3 regions of the Paenibacillus sp. J31R109 genome follow, and region 1 is predicted to be linked to each of the others. Evidence: riboswitches for the same ligand, from Rfam matches in the RefSeq annotation. Region 1 holds a riboswitch; each other region holds the start of a gene.
What was found. Region 1 has a riboswitch for cyclic di-AMP ahead of AC58QT_RS25060 (APC family permease). Riboswitches for the same ligand answer to the same signal wherever they lie in the genome.
Positions count from the first base shown of each region.

Region 2: linked by a shared signal. The riboswitch ahead of AC58QT_RS28190 (C40 family peptidase) and the one ahead of AC58QT_RS25060 (APC family permease) in region 1 are both predicted to bind cyclic di-AMP.
Region 3: linked by a shared signal. The riboswitch ahead of AC58QT_RS10385 (hypothetical protein) and the one ahead of AC58QT_RS25060 (APC family permease) in region 1 are both predicted to bind cyclic di-AMP.

Region 1 is NZ_JCAUAR010000012.1:79,127-87,010, forward strand. Features, by position in the region: gene AC58QT_RS25055 (YqkE family protein) at 1-208, opposite strand, end outside; gene AC58QT_RS25060 (APC family permease) at 254-2,089, opposite strand; cyclic di-AMP (ydaO/yuaA leader) riboswitch at 2,189-2,340, opposite strand; gene AC58QT_RS25065 (MFS transporter) at 2,799-4,241, shown strand; gene AC58QT_RS25070 (MBL fold metallo-hydrolase) at 4,481-5,338, opposite strand; gene AC58QT_RS25075 (type 2 periplasmic-binding domain-containing protein) at 5,365-7,005, opposite strand; gene AC58QT_RS25080 (carbohydrate ABC transporter permease) at 7,038-7,884, opposite strand, start outside.
Region 2 is NZ_JCAUAR010000016.1:2,518-10,401, reverse strand. Features, by position in the region: gene AC58QT_RS28205 (ABC transporter ATP-binding protein) at 1-1,535, opposite strand, end outside; gene yyaC (spore protease YyaC) at 1,605-2,138, opposite strand; gene AC58QT_RS28195 (hypothetical protein) at 2,318-2,977, opposite strand; gene AC58QT_RS28190 (C40 family peptidase) at 3,163-4,056, opposite strand; cyclic di-AMP (ydaO/yuaA leader) riboswitch at 4,060-4,227, opposite strand; gene AC58QT_RS28185 (GNAT family N-acetyltransferase) at 4,351-4,872, opposite strand; gene AC58QT_RS28180 (acetylxylan esterase) at 4,981-5,925, opposite strand; tRNA gene AC58QT_RS28175 (tRNA-Gly) at 6,091-6,161, opposite strand; tRNA gene AC58QT_RS28170 (tRNA-Pro) at 6,180-6,256, opposite strand; tRNA gene AC58QT_RS28165 (tRNA-Arg) at 6,277-6,353, opposite strand; tRNA gene AC58QT_RS28160 (tRNA-Gly) at 6,361-6,435, opposite strand; gene AC58QT_RS28155 (AIM24 family protein) at 6,538-7,293, opposite strand; gene AC58QT_RS28150 (SH3 domain-containing protein) at 7,263-7,718, opposite strand; gene AC58QT_RS28145 (GyrI-like domain-containing protein) at 7,770-7,884, opposite strand, start outside.
Region 3 is NZ_JCAUAR010000003.1:31,711-39,594, reverse strand. Features, by position in the region: gene AC58QT_RS10415 (acetyl-CoA C-acetyltransferase) at 1-1,123, shown strand, start outside; gene AC58QT_RS10410 (CoA transferase subunit A) at 1,138-1,833, shown strand; gene AC58QT_RS10405 (3-oxoacid CoA-transferase subunit B) at 1,854-2,522, shown strand; gene AC58QT_RS10400 (3-hydroxybutyrate dehydrogenase) at 2,538-3,314, shown strand; gene AC58QT_RS10395 (tannase/feruloyl esterase family alpha/beta hydrolase) at 3,348-4,889, shown strand; gene AC58QT_RS10390 (hypothetical protein) at 4,942-5,424, opposite strand; cyclic di-AMP (ydaO/yuaA leader) riboswitch at 5,813-5,982, shown strand; gene AC58QT_RS10385 (hypothetical protein) at 6,097-6,561, shown strand; gene kdpB (potassium-transporting ATPase subunit KdpB) at 6,572-7,884, shown strand, end outside.

The sequences.
Region 1 (7,884 bases):
CGTTCTCAAGACGCTTCTCTTCCGCCTTGCGTGCCGCCTCTACCTTGGCTCTCTCAGCGTCCTTCTTCGCTTGCTCTTCCGCTTTCATCGCGTCAGCCTGGGCTTTGAGTCCTTCTAGTATTTCCGGACGCAGCAGATCTTTCAGCGTTGCAGGTTTATCTTGCACGCTAGCCGCAGCTGGCGTCATTTTTGCTTTCTTTTTCACCATAATAAGGTCACCTCGCCTACAAGTTCTCCCTATTATTGTACACCTCTATTGATGTAAATGATACGGTACTGTTGCAACAACGATATCCTTATCGGCTTGAAGCTTCGAACGAATCCGCGCCGCAGACTGATTATGGAGCAGACGATGCCACCATTTCTTCGGCATGAATTGCGGAAGAATAACCATGATAGACTGCTTCTCAGACACATGCGTGTCGATGCGATCAATGAATTCGGCCAGCGGTTTCAGGATCGTTCTATATCGTGATTTGAACACAACGAGTCGAACGCCTGGATCCCAGATCTGCCACTTCTCCTGCATCGATTCTTCATCCTCATCCGAGAAGGACACATAGAACGCAATAACATTAGGAGAAAGCGATTTGGCATAGTTCAGAGATTGCTCAACCGCTTTGTGAATCCCAGCCACAGGTACGATAATGACGGGCTCTTTGGTACACACACGGTCCTGTGTGATATCAATACGCAGTTGCTTGGCTACATCATCATAATGGTGACTGATCTTCGTAATGAGCCATAGTAAGATCGGCGTCACAACGATAACGATCCAAGCGCCTTCGCTGAATTTGGTGATACAGAAAATAACAAGAACTGCCAGAGACACAATGCCGCCTAGACCATTAATAATTAATTTGCCAATCCAACCGGAGACGCGCTCTCTCAGCCATTTGCGAACCAAACCGCTTTGAGCCAAGGTAAAGGATAAAAATACGCCAATTGCATAAAGCGGAATAAGTGCATCGGTTTTACCTTTGAAACCAATCAGAAGCAGACTCGCCAATACGCCCAGCGTAATGATGCCATAATGATAGGAAAGACGATCCCCACGGAAAGAGAACATGCGCGGGAAGTTTTTGTCCTGAGCCATGATCGACGCCAAGATCGGGAAGCCATTAAAGCTCGTATTCGCTGCAAGCACTAGAATGAGCATCGTTGCGATTTGAGTCGCATAATACATCGTGCCACGGCCAAAAGCTTGCTCCGTCACCATCGATAGGACCGATGTATGACCATTCGGGTCAGGTGCAATCCCATACCCTAAAGCAATCAGCGTTACACCACCGAAGACGATCGCCAACAGGCCACCTAAGGAGAGCAGTGTGCGTTGGGCATTTTTGACGGAAGGTGTTCTGAAATGGGGCACCGCATCCGAAATCGCTTCGATCCCTGTGACTGCAGAGCAACCAGAAGAGAACGCCTTAAGAATAACGAATAAAGTCAATGAGCTCGTTGCTGCGCTGGGTACGAATTCGATAGCGTGTGTGTTCAGCGAACCCGTGAGCAAATCGAAAATACCTTTTCCAACTAACAACAGGATACATAGGATGAAAAAATAAGTAGGTATGGCGAATACCGTGCCTGACTCAGAAGTACCTCGCAAATTTAGCCACACCATGATCCAAACCAGCAGGATGGTAAGCGGAACAATGTACGGTACGGCAGATGGGAATGCAGACGTAATCGCCTGGACGCCAGCCGAGATCGACACAGCAACGGTCAGGGTATAGTCAATCAGCAAGGAGACTCCTGTAAGTCGACCCCATACCATCCCTAAATTCTCTTTCGTAACCATATAGGCGCCGCCACCCATAGGATAAGCTTCAATCACTTGTCTGTAGCTCAACACTAGCAGAAGTATTAAAGCAATGATGGAAATCGCAATCGGCAAGGAGAAGGCAAATGCAGCTACACCAACTGTTGCAAGCTCTAACAGAATTTGCTCTGTCCCGTATGATACGGAAGATAAGGCATCGGAAGACAGGATGGGAAGTCCTTTCCAGACAGGCATTTTCTCCGACTCAATCTCACTCGACTTTAGCGGCTTACCAAACACAATTTTTTTCAATGATTCACTTGTCATTTCGCGATTGTTCCTCCAATAAAACGAATATCACGCACCACACTTGAAAAATGGACGCAAAAAAACACAAGGAATGACCTTGTGTTTTAAACACATGTTCTCCTTTCTCACGATCGCTTACGAGGTTAGCTGCCGGGTTCGGGCCGCGAGAAATCTGCCCTAAAAGGTACTTGGTATTCGTACCTCTACTCACCCCATGATACTTTTGGTTCCCCCGCTTTTCTTAACAGAAAATTAAGCGAAATATTCAACTGTTCTGGTACGTGTTGAATACTACTCTCTTCTACTCACATAGTAAAGGATGGAAAAAACGTAAAAAGCCCCCTCCCACCTCTTGTATAACGCAATAATTCGCTTACAATTACATGATTCTTTGATTTTCTTCCATTATCGTACGTAATCGGGGTATTTGATGAAAAGAAGTGGCTTGTATCCTTCAGAGGTTGTTCCATTCATTCCATCGTCCCTTCAAAAGGAGGAATTTCGGGGAAGGACACCTCTTAGGTGCCCGGAATGAGTCGTGAATAACTGGAAAAACTATGATAAGGTGTCCCATTATATTCCCCACTCATCTTTTTTGTATAGTAATACGATTATTTGGATAAATATACAACATTACAATGGTCATATACTTAAATTCATTGACACACCCTAACCCTCATGCTAAACTGTCACAAATAAAATTATAGTTCAGATCGGATGGTGTACCATGTCAGACAACGCAAACTCTTCAGCACAAGGAACAACGCATGCGCAACCTGAGATGCCAGGTCGTTTACGAGAAACGCCGGTATCGTGGTTGCTCTGTTTTACCATTGTACTGGTGATCATGAATACGATGATGTTCAACCTGGCACTTCCCAAAATCTCAGTGCAATTCGAGCTCAGCCCCTCGACAGCATCGTGGATTGTCACGGGATATTCCATCATTTTCGCCATTGCATCGATTACCTACAGCCGCTTGTCCGACTTCGTGCCGATTCGCAAACTCTATGTCATTGCTCTGCTTTCACTAGGCGGCGCTTCCGTCTTAGGACTGTTCACGAACAGCTTCGGATTGTTGCTGCTTACAAGGCTGATTCAAGCATCTGGCGCAGGCGCGATCCCATCGCTGGGCATCGTTCTCGTCACCCGTTACATCCCCTTGTCTCGCAGAGGCAGAGCGATGTCGCTCATCTTATCCGCGGCCTCACTCGGCTTAGGGCTCGGCCCCGTCGCAGGCGGTTCTATCGTTCAGTATTTGGGCTGGCACTTCCTGTTCGTGATTACCGGGATTACGCTTCTGCTTATCCCTATATTTTTAATCTTGCTCCCAAAAGAAAAAGCAGAAAGCGGCTCGTTCGATTTCATCGGTGCGCTGCTCCTTGGCGTTGGAACGACTGGGCTATTGCTCTTCTTAACGTCCAAGAGCATCGTTGCCCTCTTAGTAGGTATACTCGCGATTGCCCTATTCGCTCTGCGCATTCGTATGGCGTCGCAGCCATTCGTTCTGCCCGCGCTATTCAGCGACAGACCTTATATGGCGCTTAGCGCGATCGGCGTTTTTTCCTACATGATTAGCTTCGGCTTCCTGTTCCTTGCGCCACAGATGCTCGCTCGTGTATTCGGTTTAGCTCCGCTTACCTCAGGACTATTGCTTTTCCCAGGAGCACTCCTAGCCATGCTGGTGTCGAATCGTGTTGGACGTATCATTGACCGTTATGGTAACTCAGCACTACTTCGTTACGTGCCATGGTTGATGTTACTCTCTACCGTGCTATTGGCCCTGACAGCCAGCTACTCTTACTACTGGATTGCTGCACTCTACATCTTGGTCAGCATCAGCTTCACGACACTCTCCAGCGCAGTATCCAATGAGCTCTCCCGGCAATTGCCGAAGGAACGCATCGGCTCCGGCATGGGCTTATTCCAATTGCTGCAATTTTTCAGCGGCGCATTCGCCGTGGCGCTCTCGGGGAGCGCGCTCGTTTGGCAGAAATCGCTGCCGCTTGAACGTGCTTTCGATAACCTTATCTGGGGGATGGCGGTCATTGCGTTCCTAACGATTGGCAGCTCTATCTTATACAACAATTATGCAAAAAAGAGGCTTACCGATCTCGCCGCAACGGAGTCGGTTGGAAGAGCGGCGATACCTAAGCCTGCAGCTGAATAAATACCGCCAGATAGCGCCCAAGCCCAGATTAAGGTGATGATATCATCTTAATCTGGGCTTGGACATATTCTCACTTGGAATAAAGTGCAGGCATAACGTTAAAGTGGTGAAATACGCAGGAAACTTCTGAATAGCGTTATTCTATAACGTTATCCAAAGTCGTTGCTCCCCCTTTCCACAAGAAAAGGCTGTCCCTCCGTCATCTTGATATGACTTCGGGGACAGCCTCTCTTCGTTTGTTAAATGATCATGCCATCCCATGCCACCGTAATCGGGCATGGGAATTGCTGCTCTTGAAACCAGCCGACCAAATCGGCATGTGTAGAATTAAAATGATTAATATGAGTCAGATAAATACGCGTATTGACATGAATCGTCCCTTGTTCTAACAGCTTATGGAATAGCTCCATGCAGCTAAAGGCGTCCAAATGGCCATTTGGATGGAGGCCGCGTCCAGTAGTTAATCCAAAGGTGCATTCACTAATCAATACATTCAGTGAGGCATTCTCCAGCTCCTTGAACGCTTCCGGCAAGTACCAGCCTGTATCCACGCCGTAGTATAGCTTCTGGCCATCTGGTTGCTGAATGAGATAGTTTGCACAATTCTCTCCCATATTTCCCTTGTGATTCCCGCGAAGCGGCGTTACTTCCATACCAGCGATAGTCACTGATTCGTTAAACGCCAGCTTATGAAAAACTACAACGCCGCGCGCCTCCAAATCGGCAGTCATGCCTTTCATGATCGGCCGGCTTTGACGATAGAAATCGACGATATCATACGCTTGATCTGTAAAGTAAAAATGCAGCGGCTCCTTCAAGCGTTCAATCGACATGTTTCTAACATTCATCATCATATAGTTGAAATGGTCTTCGTGCGTATGGCTCACTAAAACATGCTGAAGCTTAGTAAAATCCCCATATTCAATGGCTTGTTGAAAAGAATCCGCGCCTAAATCAATACACATCTCCTCATTGATTCTAAACATCGAGCGGCGGCGAATCTCTGCACCGCCTACCTCCCGTGCGTTGTTACACACGGAACAGGAGCAGAATGGATTCGGTATGCCTTCGGCTGCACTTGTGCCGTAAAATCTCATGCGTAGTCCCTCCTTCTATATGCTGATTACTTCTGATTCCAGCGGTCATAAGCGGCTTGATAGATTGCTAAATATTTATCAAGCTGCATTTTATTCAGCGTGCTTACATACTTATCCCACTCGCTAAGCGGTTTAGCACCCGTTATAAATTTAACAATGTTCTCATCTGCATAAGCTTCGATATCCGTTGCGTATGAGCTTAATTCGATATTCTCTTTCTCCGTAAACGTAGGAATCATCAATTTCTCATCGGGTACCAAATTAGGTCGAATGACATCTTTATTCGCAATCATCTCTGGAAGAACAGCAGCACTTTGGTCGACCTTTTGCGTTACACGCTGTGGAATGCCTCCACCTTGGAAAATCGTATAGTCCGATAGCGCCTCATCGACTGTGAGTCCGTTCGGATTTTTGGCAAACTCATCCTTCAGCTTATAAAACCCATCACTGCCGATCGTGTATGTCACACCTTCGATACCAAGTCGAGCCAGCGCTGTCCCTTCTTCGCTCAGGAAATAATCTCCCCAGCGCAGCGTCGCAGCGGGATTCGGGTTTTTGTTCGTAATCACGAATGAGCCTAAATCCCGAACTTTCGGGGAGATGCCCGTCCAATACACTTTGCCGTCAATGCCTTTTAAGACAGGGTTCTGGACGTAATTATTCCGATTTTTGCCCAGCCACAAATTGTTATTGCCCTTCGCCACAAAGCCGACTCGCTCATTATCAACCTTCGCGATCTCTTGCTTCATATCCTGCGATAAAATTTCTTTATCAATTAAACCTTCCATCCAGAGCTTATTAAAGAAAGTAATCATGTCTTTGAAGGTGTTGTCTGTTGCGATATATCGCACTTTGCCCCCGTTATCGATATCCATAAAAGGCGCGATGATGCCAGAATTCGCTCCGAATCCCCAACTGCCATAAAACGATTTAATAAATTGATCACCATAGTTCTTGTTGCCCTCTTTGTACCCCGAAATCGGAACCTCATCCGCTTTGCCATTCCCATTAGGGTCCTGCTCCTTGAAGGCTTTCAACACTTTATAAAACTCATCCGTTGTTGTCGGCATTTGAAGTCCAAGTTTGTCCAGCCACTTCTTATTGATCCAAGAGGAAGAGATACGTCCATCTGCTTCACTAATATTCGGCAGGGAATAAATATGGCCATCAGCCGAGGTAATCGATTTGCGAATCCCGTCATTTTCTTTCATAAGTGCTGCCAGATTCGGCGCATAGCCAGCCTCAATCAAAGGATCCAACGGGATAATCTGACCCGCTGCGGCATAGGAAGTAATCAATTGCGGTGACAAATTCGCCCGCATGACGAAGTCCGGCAGATCATTGGAAGCAAACATCAGATTTCTACGCTCATCAAAAGCGTTCTGCGGGACTGTATCCCATTTAATAACCACATTCGATTTGGCCTCGTAACTTTTCAACCCTTTATGCTCGTTCCAATCTTTGACCAGCTCATATTTGGAGACAAGCCCTTTCAATTGAACAGGCTCGCTTGCAATCGGCATACCTGTTTTCGTAATATTCGCACCTGTTTTATTCGCACCCGTTGCAACAGGCTCAGTCCCCTTATCCTTATCGCTGCAAGCGCTTAGCACTGGAATTGACGTGATCAGCATAGCAGCTGTCAGCACAACTAATTTTCGTTTCATATCGTCAGTCATCTCCTCAATTATTAATCACATTAACCTTTAAGCGCACCAATCATCATTCCTTTGACGAAATACTTCTGAAGGAAGGGATACAGCATCAGAATGGGTCCGCTGGATACGATAATAACGGCATATTTAACACCTTCTGCAACGAGAAATTTGCTTGTATCCATCTCAATGGAATCCATCATCACGTTATCCGACTGATTCATGACTAGAATTTCCCGCAGGAAGAGCTGCAGCGGATACAGCGAACGTTCCTTCAAATAAATCATCGCCTCGAAATAGGAGTTCCAATGATACACGGCATAAAATAACACTAGAACTGCCATGATCGGCGCACTCAGAGGCAGCACAATGGAGAAAAACGACCTGATATTGCCGCTGCCATCCATATAGGCGGATTCATAGAGTTGCTCATCAATGTTGGTTTCCAAGAACGTACGAGCGACAATCATATTGTATACACTGATCGCCGTTGGCAATATTAATGCCCACATCGAATTATAAAGTCCCAGATTCTTAACGAGTAGATACATCGGTATCATACCGCTGCTGAAAAACATCGTAATGGTGAAGAATATCATAAGCCCGCGGCGCCATCGGAAATTTCGGCGTGACAACGGATAAGCCCCCATCATGGTCAATGAAATATTGACGAACGTTCCTATGGCCGTGTAGAGCAATGTATTTCGATAACCAATCCATATTTCCGTATTCGTAAATACGCGTCGGTAGGCTTCCACGTTAAAGCCGCTCGGGATCAGCCCGATTTTGCCGGCAATCACCAGCTTGGGATCACTGAATGAGGCACTAACGACATAGATCAGTGGGTAAAGCACAATTAATACAAGAATTCCGATAAGTACATAAGTAATC
Region 2 (7,884 bases), on a different contig from region 1:
AACAGAAAAGACTCCTGCGTCACATACGCGATCTGCGCGCGCAGCGACGCTAACCCCACGTCGCGGACGTTGACGCCGTCGACCTCGACAACGCCGGCTGTCGGGTCGTACAGCCGCGCGATCATTCCGATCAGCGTCGACTTCCCAGCGCCGCTTGGTCCCACGAGCGCGACCATCTCACCAGGCTGCGCCTCAAAGGTGACGTCGCGCAGTGCATACTGCACCGACTTCCCTCTCTCGCCAACTCCGCCCAGCTCCACGGCCCTTCCTCTCATCTCTGCACTTCGCTCTTCCAATCTTCCCTTCTGCTCTGCTCTTCTCTCCTCCACTTTCTCGCTGAGCCCGACTGCGAATTCTTCCGCTCTACCCTGCTCGCCAACTTCAGCCGGCTTCCTACGCTTCCCTACTTCTAGCTCCCCCACACTTCCCTTACCACGCGGTTCCCCCGACTTATAAGCAAAAGACACCTGCTTATAACTCACACGCCCTGCCACAGGCCCTAACTGACGTGCTCCCTCGGCATCCATGACATCAGGCACCATGTCCTGATACTCAAAGATCCGCTGGAAGACCCCCAGCGCAGTAGCGACTTCAACTTGCAGATTCAGCAGCGTACCTACAGGCATATACAATCTTCCCAAATACGCCGTAAACGCGACGATCGATCCTAAGGTCATATCCCCGTTGATAACGGAGTAGCCGCCATAGATATAGATGATGGCCGTGCCTAACGGCCCAAGCGTATTCGTAGCCATTCCGAACCAACGGCCGACTAAATTGAGGCGCAGCTCGAGATCCATTACCTTTTGATTCATCTTCGTGAATTCTTGCTCTTGCTGTTTCTCTCTGCCAAAAATCCGGGTCAACAACGCACCCGAAATGCCGAAATTTTCATTCAGCTGCGAGGTGATTTCCGAACGCACTTTTTGTGTTTCGAGCCGCAAGACCTTCCTTACCTGGGAGACCTTTTTTACAGGCAGCACAAAAAGCGGAAGAATGAGCACCGAGATGATCGCAAGTTTCCAATCTAGCGCAAACAAAATGCCTATCGTCGTGAATACGATAACAATCTGCGTGATGGAGGAGACCACAATCGATGTCACCACACTCTGTACCGATTGCACATCGCCAGTGATCCGCTGCACAATTTCGCCTGAGCGCGCGTCTGTGAAGAACGCCATCGACTGCCGCTGCAAATTAACAAACAAGGACTGTCCTAAATCCCGAATAACCCCTTGGGTTACTTTGGTATTGAGATGGTTTTGCCAAACACCGAGCACACCGCTAAGCACGGGCAGCAGAATCATCAGCAGCGCCATAACGGACAGCAGCTTTACACGCCCCTGCGGGATTGCCGTATCAATAATTTCTTTCATAACGAGTGGTGGAATAAGCCCAATCACTGCCGCAAGCAGCGCCAAACCAATAATCACCATGATTTGTCCCCAATAGCTTTTGAACAATAACAAAATCCTTCGTATCGATACATCCTTCAACTTGGCCTTGGGACGATTCCGGTCGGACAGCCGCCCCATTCCCCCTGGCCCTCCTGGTCCTATCACTCACATATCACTCCGATCTTTCTCCTCTTTGCTGCCCCTCAGCTACAAAGGAATTGCATAGGTGATTGCACGAACAACTTCATCTGCCATTCGCAATACATGATATAACGAAGTCGTTTGCAGCACATTGTACTGTCTTGGTCCATCAACATTGACGATCGCCGCAATCGTATAATCACCAATAGGCGGCAGCACTTTACCGACTGATTTCCCGGGTGCCAACGGCTGGTTCGATAACTGGTATAAACCTACACTTAATTTTTGTCCCAAACAAGCATCTATCGCAATCACCACGACATTCGGTGGAACTTCCTGCAAGCGAATTGCCAAGTTACTGGCATCACACGGTGCCGCTAACGTACCAATAACATGCGGATAGCCTAGCTCTTCAAGCTTGCTGCCAACGAGTGGACCTAGTGAATCCCCAGTTGAACGATCGGTCCCGATACACACAAAAGCCAACTCACTTGGCTTCAACTCTGTGTTCAATGCGATCTGTTGCAACAGCTGCCCTAACTGTTCACCATTAACCTTTTTCCAAAACTGCGCTTGCAGCTCCAACGGTTCTTTCTCCATCTTTGCCTCCCTTCCAAACATGTTGCACTTTATTTTATCCTGATAAAATGTTAGTTCTATTGTTTCATAAGGAGATACGCCCTGTCCACTTACCTATCGCCATCTGCACGCACACCAAATAAGCGTTACTCGACAGAGCAAAGCCTATTCATGCCGCTTGTATCCTGACTTATACCTTCTTAATGTACGCGATTCATCCGAACAATCCGATAATAGAGCTGACCGCTTACCTCTTGTTCCACTTCCAAATAGCCTTCCGTATGTACATAATCCCCCAACATAAACGTGGAAGCATCCGCTGAATCTGCATGTGTCAGAAAGAGCAACGCTACCTTATCATCCCCAACTACAAATCCAACCTGTTCTTTCACCTGAAACTTCTCGATAATTTTCCCATGATGTGATCTCACGATATGATGAAACCGCCAAGCGCCTTCTTCCTGTACGATAAAATAAAGGACACGATTTCGATGCGCATTGCTAAATTCCCGCGTCACACCAATCATACATACCTTTTCACCAATTCGCAGATATTCATCAATCACATACGATTTCAGTCGTAAACGGTTGACGTTCTTGCTCTGGATATAATTCTCCATCTCATCTATCGAGCGGTGATCCTTCGGATCTTGTTTCGTTGCATAGAATACTTCTTTAATAAAAGTATCCGTTTGGAATTGCCTTGCCCCTTTGAAATGGTTATACGTATGAAAAAATTGCTTAATCACGACCCGAATGTCTTCCGGAATGGCAGGACCTGTTTCCACGTTGTACATGCGATCTGTTCGACCCGACATTTTAATTTTATGAAACCAGCTTTTCCAGACACTAACTTGCATGTCGTACGCGTCACCTACTTTCTTCCAACCATTTTCTCATTATAGGCTATAATCCTCAAAATTTCGATAAAAATCGCAGATTTTCGCGCAAAAAAAAGAGCATCCGCCGCTATGCTTTCATTTGCGAAAGACACAGCGAACATACGCTCTTATTCACCCTGCATATACCATATTGAGTAACTGTCTTATAGTACGCGCTTTGCACCTACATATCTTGAGCCCCAATAGGAGCTAGCGAGACTATCAACCGTCACACCAACGGACGTTGTTGAGGAAATGAATTGATTATTTCCGATGTAAATGCCCACATGATTGACGATACCTGAAGCAAAGAAAACAAGGTCTCCCGCTTTCAAATCCGTCACTCTTGTCCCTGCTTGATCGTACATTTGCACGGAGGTGCGTGGCAGCTCAATGCCTTTGGCCTCGTATACATAACGAACGAATCCTGAGCAATCGAAGCCCTTGGGTGTCGTTCCTCCCCATCGATAAGGCGTCCCCTTAAAAGTCGTTGCAGCTTGTATAATTTGAGCTGAAACGGATGACTGAACGACCTTGGCCACTGGAGCTGCTAGGGCTGCGGGTGGGGGTGCAATCCATGCTGGCTTATGAGTTTTACCGTCTTGTTCGACGATAGCGATTTTATTCGCATCATTCCACGCAATCTCAGAGCCAAACGTCTCTGTGATGAAACGTAGCGGAACATAGGTACTTCCCTCAAGCAAGGTAGGACTGCTCTCTAGTTCAACTAACTTACTGTTCACGATCGCTTTCTCTTCGTCAGTAGTAAGTTGAATGGATTGCTCTTTGTTCATGAGTGTGACGACAACTTCATCGCCTTGCTTCGCCCAACCCACTTGATAACCTAACTTCTCCGACAACACGCGAAGTGGCACTTGGAGTGTACCGGCCTTATCAATAAAAGGCTGTACCTCTGGGAACTGCACCAAGTCATCGTTGACTTGAACCTTCACCGAAGAAGAGTCCGTTGCCGCATGCGCGGATGGCGCGGCGAATAGCGAAATGGCTGCGCCTACAATAGCGCATGAACAAATAAAGCTTTTGGTAAAAAGTTTCAAAACGTTGTGCCTCCTTGAAGCCTCCGAGGTTAGTTGACGGGTTCGGGAAGAGGTTTTCCCTAGTAAGCCCCATTAGCCTAAAACTAGACTAACTGAGCATTCATTCACCCCAAATAAAGAAGTCCCCCGTACCGGAGCTTTCGATGCTCCGAGATTCGGCATTTTTTGTCTATGTTAGACTAGCACAGTTCGTTTTGGCTTGACAACTTTTACACGGCGGTAATTATTTCCTTTTCGGGTGAAAATCGCAAAAAAACAGCTACTCTTTTCAGAGTAACTGTCTGCAAAATGACCTCAGACCAAGCCCACTGGCTGCCTGTATACCTCTGTAAACAGGACTTCCTTAATGGGATTAAACTCACTTTCAGTCAAAGGATTCGGATAACTCATGATATGGAGAGGAAGCATCGCTTGTCCTTCTCGCAGTGGAGGCTGTGCATAGGGAAATCGGTTCAATTGAAAACCACAGCGCTTATAGAATTCAATTCTCCGCGTCGCATCTATGGTAGTTGGAGGCTCGACTTCAAGTACCATAGGCGTGCTTGCACTGCTCATGTACTTCATCAGCATTCGCTTGCCAATCCCGCCACCTCTTATGGCAACATTGACAGCAATATGTTCTACAAATCGAAACGTGCTAAAGTTCCAACTAGCCAAAAAACCGAGCAATTGCCCCTGGTCATCTCTCTCTGCATCGATCCTGTAACTAGGATGAGGTAAAAGCGCCCGCTGACCCTCATACGTTCTTATTTCCGTTTCTGGAAAAGCGACTTTCATCAGCTCAAATATCTCTTCAAACGACTCCTCATTGACCATCCGTCCCCACCTCCCTTCAAGTTAGCTATAGGTTATCCAACTGTGCAGCTTCTTACTTTCCAATAAGGTAGGGGGATCGTCATCTTTACTCGACACTTGTTTTAGTCCTTACCATTTTGAGAAAAAGGTATGTGCCGCTGCATGGGAACCAGGAGGTGTCGCATGCCCCATGAAGGGATACACTTTAATCGATTTGTTTGGGGATTCAATTCGGTTATAGGCAGCGAATATCGCTTCTGGTAAGCAACACGTATCCTTCAATCCTACGGAAATGTGAACAGGCTGCCCAATACGATCGCCTAGGTTCATGATATCGAAATAAGAAATCGTTTTCAGTACTTTAGGCAGATATTCTGGGAACCGGGTAACTAGATCAGCCGCTTCGCTGAGTGAACTAACCGAATTCAACAAGCCTAGATCCATGTGACAATGATTCGGTACATGGGCAATGGTTGCCCGAATGCGCTTCTCAAGTGCAGTAACGAGTAAGGCAATCCCTCCGCCTTGGCTTCCACCGTTTACGAATACTCGCTCACTGTCGATCTCTGGCTGCTCTAACGCACATTGCACAGCACGCATGGAATCGATCGCAACCGCTCGATAATAGCTCGTCTCCGCATCGAGAATCCCCTGTGTAATCCATCCCTTCGTCATGCCGGTCTCCTGCGGCAGCAGGTTACCACTCTCGCCGCCTTGCCCGCGTACATCAACCGCAAGTACCGCATACCCCATAAGCAGCCAAGCTGCATGATCCTCTGGTCTTCCCTTGGAACCTGTATAGCCCGGGAATGTAACAATACAAGGCACCTTCTTAGACTTGTACTCTGCAGGCAGTAACAACCAAGCATGAATCGGTGTTTCCGCAGCACCCCTCAAAACGATCTTATTCACTTCTGCTTGTACAAAATTTGATGGCACCGACTCTCTTGTATACGATGCTCCTTCTGTAGCTTCCGCGTAAGCGCGCTCCCAGAATGCAGCCAGATCAGTGGGCGCTGTTAACTCCGAATGATAATTATGTAGCCCTTGAATACGATTTTCAATTGCGTTCATTTCGGTAAGTCCCCTTTGCATGTTTTTCCCATTTTAACCTAGATATACGAGTATGACTATCGGAAATTTGATGATTAGTTCATCCTTCGCTACTATGTGAACTCCTGCGAACCCAAATATAAACAAAAAAGGACCACCCGAAGGTGGCCTTTTCTCTTGCTCGTAAGCGGGCGGCGGGAATCGAACCCGCGCGATCAGCTTGGAAGGCTGAAGTTCTACCATTAAACTACGCCCGCATATTAAAAATAACGAAGTGGTCGGGACGACACGATTTGAACATGCGACCCCCTGCTCCCAAAGCAGGTGCTCTACCAAGCTGAGCTACGTCCCGAAGTGTGAATAAAGTATAAATGGCGCGCCCTGAGAGATTCGAACTCCCGACCTTTTGATTCGTAGTCAAATACTCTATCCAGCTGAGCTAAGGGCGCAAAATATTGGAGCGGAAGACGGGGATCGAACCCGCGACCCTCGCCTTGGCAAGGCGATGCTCTACCGCTGAGCCACTTCCGCACGGTATTATTTCTCTTTCGCTCAACAAGTGTTTCTCTGAGGCGACAAGGAATAATATATCAGGTATTCAAAACAAATGCAACTATTTTTCAATTTTTTTTATTATTTTATGAAAACGCCGCCAAAGGGCAGTACTTCCCGTGCTATGCGACGCAGCAAACTATCCGATTTCATATGCTCATCTAATTTGGGATCAGGCTTACAAGGCTGCATGAGTACGTGACCCTGCCCCGTTATCTCCCAGTGATAATTCATATGTTGGCTCGCCAGCGTGTTGCCGTATACACAGAGGCGCAGCTTAGCCTGCCGCGGGTAGGCAACAAGGCAATGGACATCAACATACAAGGGCTCCACAGGATCTAGGGCCATGTGATGGATAGGGCCAGCTGTTAGCAAACCTAGATTACCAGGGCCGTGAAACTGCATTTTAACTAAATCTTGCGTGATCAACGTGTTCTTCATACTCTGTAAATGCGTTGTAAACGTCACACCTTCCGTATAGAACAGCACATGACGAAATTCAAACAATAGATCGTCTTCTGCTTCCAAAGGGACGACAGCCAAACTATACGCTTCTGGCAAGCCCATGAGCACACGCCCAGGACCGAGTATGCGTGATTGGATCAACCGCTTCTTCCTATACATGCTGGGAAGCTTCATCAGTGCATCCTCACGCTGCTCTGGCCTCCCCTGAAAGGCAACAATTTGGTTCGGGTGCAGAACATGCACGGCCTCTCCCTTAAGAAGCTGCAGCGTAGCCATCCTGGCTTGTGAGCTTGCATTTTCATAGATAATCTCCAAATCATACAACCCCCTTGCCGCTCCTGCTAACGCATCCCACGCTTCCTTCTCTGCCATACGAAGAAACGAAACACACGTCCAAGCAAGAAATATCCTACTACTAATGCCGCTGCCGTAATGATCATGTAGGTAATTTTACGATTACGCTTATCTTTGTCTAAAGCAACTTGTTCCATAGCCTTCAAGCGATCCTGCAATTGCTCGTTATCCTTCTTAAGCGCCTCATTCTGGCTCAAAAGTCGTTGTTCAATTTCTTGAGACTGCCTGACAGCCTCCGATAGCTTGTCCTTCTGTTCTTCTAATTGCTGCTTCGTAGCGTCGTAATCCTTCTGAATCTGCTCTACATTGCTTGGTAATTGATATATATCTTTGATCCGATCTAACCAAGAAGCGTGGGCGGCAGGTGCCGGATACAGCAAACCTAACAAGATCACGAGGACAACCACTGCTTGTCCATTTGCAGCCATTTTACGTATGCGCATCCGCACTCACTCCCATCATTCTCGACATTATCTTCTATTTTACAGCAAAAATCACCCCTTCACCACTTCTATCGCTTGAACTGGATACCGTAATATCGTTTTCATTTTGGCAGGATCAATCTTCCTCGGATCTGATAAGTAAATCTCATGATGGAGTCCACGGTAG
Region 3 (7,884 bases), on a different contig from region 1:
CATATCCGCTGTTCAGCTTGGAGCAACAGCTATTCAGGCAGCCATCCAACGTGCGAATATCGATCATCGTTTGGTGCAAGAAATCGTGATGGGCAATGTCCTGCAAGCGGGTCTAGGTCAGAATCCGGCAAGGCAGGCGTCTCTTCTAGCAGGTTTGTCCACAGAAGTACCCGCAACAACCATCAATCAGGTATGCGGCTCCGGACTTAAGGCGCTTCAAGTGGGCTATCTCTCCATCCGGAGCGGGGAGAACGATATTGTGGTAGCTGGCGGGATGGAGAATATGAGTCAAGCGCCATATTTGCTCCAGGGGGCGAGGACTGGTTTCGGTATGGGTGACCAAGTGCTGGTGGATGGTTTGCTAAAAGATGGCTTATGGTGCGCCCACAATGATTATCATATGGGAATAACCGCAGAAAATCTGTGCACGCGATACGATTTGGTTCGAGAAGAACTGGATAGGTACGCCTTGGGGAGTCAAAGAAAAGCTGCATCGGCTGCAGCTGAGGGAAGGTTCAAAGCGGAGATTGTGCCTGTACACGTTCCAGGACGAAAAGGAAGCACGATCCGCGCGGATCAGGATGAATACTTGCGACCTGACACAAACATGGAAGCATTATCGCAGCTTCGCCCGGCATTTCACAAAGATGGTATGGTTACCGCGGGCAACTCTTCCGGCATTAATGACGGAGCAGCGGCATTCGTTTTGATGAGCCATGCGAAAGCACAATCCCTTGGGATTCGGCCAATGGCTCTTATTCGTTCAAGCTCAGTAGTAGGCGTAGACCCTGCCTATATGGGAATTGGTCCTATTCCAGCTACTGAGCAAGCCTTGAGAAAAGCTGGATTGACGATACAAGATATAGACTTAGTAGAAGCGAATGAGGCATTCGCTGCACAATCACTCGTCTTTTCGAAACATTTTGATTTGGATGATCATACACTTAATGTTAACGGCGGTGCGATTGCACTAGGACATCCGATTGGTGCCAGCGGTGCAAGAATTATGGTGACACTTCTCTATGAGATGATGCGGAGGGAATCCCAGTACGGACTAGCTACGCTATGTATCGGCGGTGGACAGGGCATTTCCGTTATTGTGGAGCGCTATTTGCATGGTTAGGAGGATACGTTGACATGAAAAGTATAGTCACATCGTTTGATGAAGCGGTTGCGGAAATTAAAGATGGTTCCACGCTCATGGTTGGGGGGTTCGGACTGGTAGGCATTCCCGAAAATTTGATAATGGCACTCGCAAGAAGCGGAATACGGGATTTAACGGTCATTTCCAACAACTGTGGTGTCGATGACTGGGGACTGGGTTTGCTGCTTCATAATAAGCAGATCAAGAAGATTATCGCTTCTTATGTCGGAGAGAATAAAGAATTTGAACACCAGCTCCTCACGGGGGAAATTGAAGTAGAACTTCTGCCGCAGGGAACACTTGCAGAGAAAATAAGAGCAGGAGGCGCTGGAATCCCTGCCTTTTATACCCCGGCAGGCGTTGGAACTGATCTTGAAGCACATCGAGAAACTCGTGTGTTCAATGGAAAAACCTTTGTGATGGAAGAAGCATTAACAGCTGATTTCAGCCTTATTCGAGCAGCCGTTGCCGATAAGATGGGGAATTTGATATACAACAAAACAGCACGGAATTTCAACCCGCTAATGGCTGCGGCAGGGCGCAAAACGATCGTGGAGACAGAGCAATTAGTTGAAGCAGGGCAGCTTGATCCCGCAAATATTCATACGCCGGGTATCTACGTGCAATCACTAATCGTCGGTCAACAACAGAAGAGAATTGAGAAAATAACCATCAGCAATGAGCTGTAATGCATATATGGCAGGGGAGGATGACGATGAAAGCTTGGTCCGTTCGTGAAAGAATTGCCATCCGCACTGAGAAGGAGATTGAAAGCGGATTCTATGTCAATCTTGGCATCGGTATTCCTACATTGGTAGCCAACTTTATCCCAAGCAGTAAGCAAGTGATGCTTCAATCTGAGAACGGGCTACTCGGAATAGGCCCTTATCCGAAGCAAAATCAAATTGATCCGGATTTAATCAATGCCGGGAAAGAAACAATAACGGCCATTGCGGGAGCCGCTTATTTCGATAGCTCCGATTCATTTGCCATGATTAGAGGCGGGCACATTGATCTGGCCATTCTCGGTGGAATGGAAGTGTCGGAATTCGGAGATCTTGCGAATTGGATGATTCCCGGCAAGATGATCAAAGGAATGGGCGGCGCTATGGACCTTGTTCATGGAGCAAGACGCATCGTTGTCATTATGGATCACGTGAATAAAGATGGCCAACCGAAGATATTGCGACACTGCCGTTTACCTTTGACTGGCAAAGGGGTTGTGAATCGGATTATTACAGATCGTGCGGTCATCGATGTTACCGAACAAGGACTTGTGCTGATGGAAGTTGCAGAAGGATACACGTCTGACGATATTCAAGGCATGACAGAACCGACGCTTCGTATTGCGGAAAACCTTATTTTGAACGCTTATTAAATGGGGGTGAAGTTGGTGTTGCCTAATCGAATTGTTGTGATTACAGGCTCCGCAAGGGGAATTGGATTTGAAATCGGGAAAAGATTTGCCGAGTCTGGATCGACCGTCATTTTAACAGATAAGGATAGCAGTGCTGTTGTGAAATCAGCGGAACAGTTACAGTTATTAGGGCTGGATGTCCATGGCATTCAACTGGATGTTACATCGGAAGCTGAGATCGCCGCAGCAATTCGCCACATCGAGAGGATATGGGGAACATTGGACATTCTGATTAACAACGCGGGAATGCAGTTTGTTTCTCCGATTGAAGATTTTCCGACGGAAACATTCGAACTGATGATTAAAATCATGCTCACAGCTCCCTTCATCACGACGAAGCTGGTTGTTCCCATTATGAAAAGACAACAATTCGGAAGAATTATTAACATTTCATCGATTAACGGATTGGTCGGCTTTGCTGGTAAAACGGCCTATAATAGCGCCAAGCATGGCGTAATTGGATTGACCAAAGCGGTTGCTTTAGAGACAGCTGCACACGGAATAACGGTCAATGCGCTTTGTCCTGGTTACGTAGATACGGCCTTGGTAAGGGAGCAATTACATGATGTAGCCGCTCTACATAACACTTCGCCTCAGTTAGCTTTAGAGAAGGTCATCCTACCGCTGGTTCCGCAACGCCGTCTACTAGAGATGAACGAAATCGCGGAATATGCCTTGTTTCTTGCTGGAGAGCATGCAAAGGGAATAACCGGTCAAGCCATTGTGATTGATGGAGGTTATACCGCACAGTAGCTCGAATCTTTAGGAGTAAAGGAGGTTGTATCTATGATGGAAGCTATGTTCAAAGATGCCAACATCGAAGGGTGTACGATTACATGTGTTGAAATGGTGCCTGAAGGGAATTTTACACTTCCGGACGGTGGAATTATATCTGATCTTCCTGCATTTTGCCGTGTTGCTATGCAACTGAAGCCAACTCCCATATCGAATATCCACGTAGAGGTTTGGCTGCCTCAAGAGACATGGAACGGCAAATTCCTCGGCACGGGCAATGGAGGGAGTGCTGGCGCCATCGCTTATGCTCGCCTTGCTTTCGGATTACGGCGAGGGTATGCAACGGCTAACACAGACTTAGGCACTTCCCCTCATGTCGATGCAGCCATTGGTCAACCAGAACGTTGGGCGGATTTCGGCTATCGTGCAACACATGAGATGACAGTTGTCGCGAAGGAAATCATCGCCATGTACTACAGAAGACCAGCTAGTTACGCTTACTTCGTAGGCTGTTCGACTGGCGGTCAACAAGCATTGATGGAAGCACAGCGGTATCCGGACGATTATAACGGCATCCTTGCTGGAGCTCCAGCTAACAATCGCACGCACCTGCACGCTGGATTCCTGTGGAATTATAAAGCCGTGAATCAGGTGCTTGATGGTGAATTTTTCTTAAAAGAAACCATAGATGCAATAACAAATGCGGTGATCGAGCAATGGCAGGGAAAAGATGGCGGTGCTCCTGCAGATAACTTTTTGACCGATCCAAGGAAATGCGGTTTCGATCCTGACACGATTTCAAATCGCAGCAATCTAGCTAACGACAAGGGGCTTACGAATGCCCAAGTGTTGGCACTGAAGAAGATCTATGCGGGTCCAACTAATCCGCGAACCGGAGAACAGATCTATACGCCATTTCCCTATGGGAGCGAGAATTGCTCAGGGGGGCTAGATCTTCAACAAGATCCCGAGCGCTTGCCCTCATCGCTGCTTTATATGTTTCGTTGGGTGTTCGGTGCAGAATTTGATTATAGGACATTTGATTTTGACCACGACTTGGATGTATTAAATGAAAGATTGGCTCCGCTTCTAAATGCAAATAATCCTGATTTAAGTGCGATGAAAGCACTAGGCGGGAAAATAGTGATGTACACAGGGTTGTCAGACCCACTTGTTCCGTATCAAGATGCGCTTCACTATTACGAACGGGTTATGGAAGCTCAGGGTGGATTAGCTCAAACGCAAGATTTTTTTCGGTTTTTTCTTGTCCCGGGAATGGGACACTGTGGAGGCGGTCCGGGGTTGAACGATATTGGTCTTGGCGGTGCCCAAAGTGATCAGCTAGATAGCGAACATGATATGTTAAACGCACTCGTTGCTTGGGTGGAACATGGAAACGCACCAGAGAAATTAATCGCAACGGCGTTCAAGGATAGTTTTGCTCCGAATGGGATCAGCTTTCAGAGACCTGTTTTCCCTTATCCGAAGTTTCCCGAATACGTGGGTGGAGATCCGAATTTGCCAACTAGTTATCAAGGTATTGATCATGAACGGGGTGGCGTTCTGGTACCTGCGGAACGATATCTTGTTTAACTATGGTGCCATATCACTTAAAGAAATAGAACACAAAGCCGAAATTCCTCCCTTAGAGGAACTTCGGCTTTGTGTTTTTCATTGAGATTTCCATCTGATGCTCTTCACGCACGCGCTGCATAAACACTTGAAGCTCTTCCTTGGTTTCACAAACGGCTGCATGTTCTAACCAAACAAAGAATTTCTTCTTCAGAATGGCTGAAACATGAAGGGGGTAGGTGTCACGGGATTTAATGATATATAACCCTGGAGAAACCTCATTCCAAGGTGAATTGAAAATAGTGCGAAGGGATAAGCGAGTGCGATGCTCCCAATCTTGTTTTTTCTGCTTGTTTCTAATAGATTGGTACATTCTCATAATCAGTTGATGATCGGATATTTCGGTCCATGTTGAGAATCCTGACAGGGTGGCATCTTGTGTAATTTCGGACCTTTCTTTAGAAAACCAGTAACCAACAATAATGGGAAAATGATTTTCTTCTTCAAGCCATAAGACACCAAACCATTCGTAATGCAAATCAATTGGATTTAACAAATGAGGGGCTATCCCTAAATAATAATGGGGGGAGGAAGTCATGACATTTCTCCTTTTGACTTAATCTCAAAGTCGGTTGTAAGCGAATATGTCATAATTGTAACGTTGAACCGGGTAAAAATGGGGTAAAGAATGGCTAGCAAACGTATAAAAATTGAATAAAAACAAACCTGGCGACTTTATCAAAGTCGGTTTGCCACTAGCCTAATTATTGTGAAAGTAGGCAAAAACGAAAGAAAACCGAAGCATTTCTATCGATAATGCAAATGATTTCTAATTGGACGCGCTTTCATAAGCGCTGAATGCCACAGATTGCGAAATAAGTGTCTCCAACGCATTTTACATTTATGAGCAATCGGCGTAACATTCGATTCAACAACAACAGATGTGAAGCAAAACGCTGAGTTTCCGCAAGGAAAACGGGGGAACCAACCGAAGCCGATCGGAGATAGAATCGGTTTCTCGGGGTGAATCTAAAGCAGGCATAGCTTGCCAAAGTAGGGCACTTCCAAGCCCGAATCCGACAGCTAACCTCGTAAGCGAATTGGGAGAGAACTACCTTCTTTTCGAGTCTTCCTTAGCGCGCTTATGCGACTTTGAAGCCCGAGAGTAGAGTTTCTCTGCTCTTTGGCTTCTTTTTGTTGTTCACAATTTGAGGAGAGTGAATCTATTATGTATCCCGAACCCCTGACTCTAGTAAGAGAATCCGATGAATGTACGCAAGCATGTAGAATTACCCGTATTGAATGTTTTCAATTCGATTGTGAATTATCCGATAAGCTGCAGCCCGAACATGGTGATGACTGTCATTGCGGTTTACTGACGATTTCAACGAATCTTGGAACATGCGGTTTAGGGCAATTCGTAATTCCATGTGGCAATCTAAAGGGAGATTTTGTACAATGGGCAACTGTTTTTCAGAAACTCAAAGGACTGAACCTGACAGATGGCATACAGTACGCTCATCAGAGACAAGAGGCATGGGGAGAAGTACGCACACATTTAATCAAATCAGCACTAAGTGATCTGTCCAAAAAGCTTGAACATGCATCTCGCGCATATCAGAAAGAAGATTTGAGTTTTCTAAGTGATCGCAATTATTTATTTGAGCATTCTGGGGCGTATATCTCTTTCTAGGGTGGTTTTCATGAATCAAAGATGGCAGCAATCTTTTCATTCAAAAGTGGTCATTAGAGCCATATATGATAGTGTACTGAAATTAAATCCAAGATTAATGATCAGAAATCCCGTGCTTTTCGTGTTGGAAACGGCCACTTTTGTTATTGGTTTATTGCTGCTGTTTCCGCATTATTTTCATACCGAGACACAGATCAGATATAACCTCACTGTATTTATTATTTTATTAATTACGATTTTATTTGCGAATTTGGCTGAAGCGTTGGCTGAAGGAAGAGGGAAGGCACACGCGGACAGCTTAATTAAAACCAGAAAGGAATTAAAGGCCAAGCTGCTATCGAAAGATGGCAGCATAAAGGTCGTTGCCGGAAACGAATTACGCAAAGGTGACCGTGTATTGGTTGAAATGGGTGATTTGATTCCGGGTGATGGCATGATTGTGGAAGGCATTGCAGCCATTGATGAATCTTCCGTTAATGGTGAATCGGCTTTCGTTATTAAAGAAGCGAACAGTGATAAGAATTCAGTAATTGGTGGTACCCTCGTGACCAGCGATTGGATTCAGGTGGAAATTACCGTTGACCCCGGGCATTCCTTTTTGGATCGGATGGTTCAAATGGTGGAAGGAGCGAGACGGCAGAAATCACCGAATGAAATCGCACTGACGACCCTACTTACGGTACTAACTCTCATCTTCTTAATTGTCGTCGTAACGTTGTATCCATTAGCCAAATTTGTCGGCGTACAATTGGAAGTGTCAACGTTAATTGTACTACTCGTGTGCTTGATTCCTACGACCATTGGGGGACTTCTATCCGCCATAGGCATTTCAGGGATTGACCGTGTCACGCGGATTAACATTTTGGCGAAATCAGGGAAGGCTGTTGAGGCAGCTGGTGATATTCATACTGTTATTCTAGATAAAACAGGTACGATCACCTTCGGTAACCGAATGGCAGCAGCATTCTATCCCGCAGCAGGTGTATCCTCCGAGGAGCTCATGGAAGCTGCGGTTCTTACTTCGTTGTTTGATGACACCCAGGAAGGACGGTCCATCGTGGAGCTCGCTAAGCAACATCACATGACAAGTAAGCTCAGAGCTTATAAGGGCGAAGTCATTGCTTTTACAGCAGAAGAGCGAATGAGCGGGTTAAACCTGAATGGCTGCTTTTTCCGAAAAGGGGCAGTTAGTGCCATCTGCAGTTATATCACAGTAAGGGGTGGATTTATCCCTGAGGAGATAAAGGAGCAAAGCGATTTTATTGCCAGAGAAGGCGGGACGCCTCTAGCTGTGAGCAAGGATAATCATATTCTTGGGCTTAT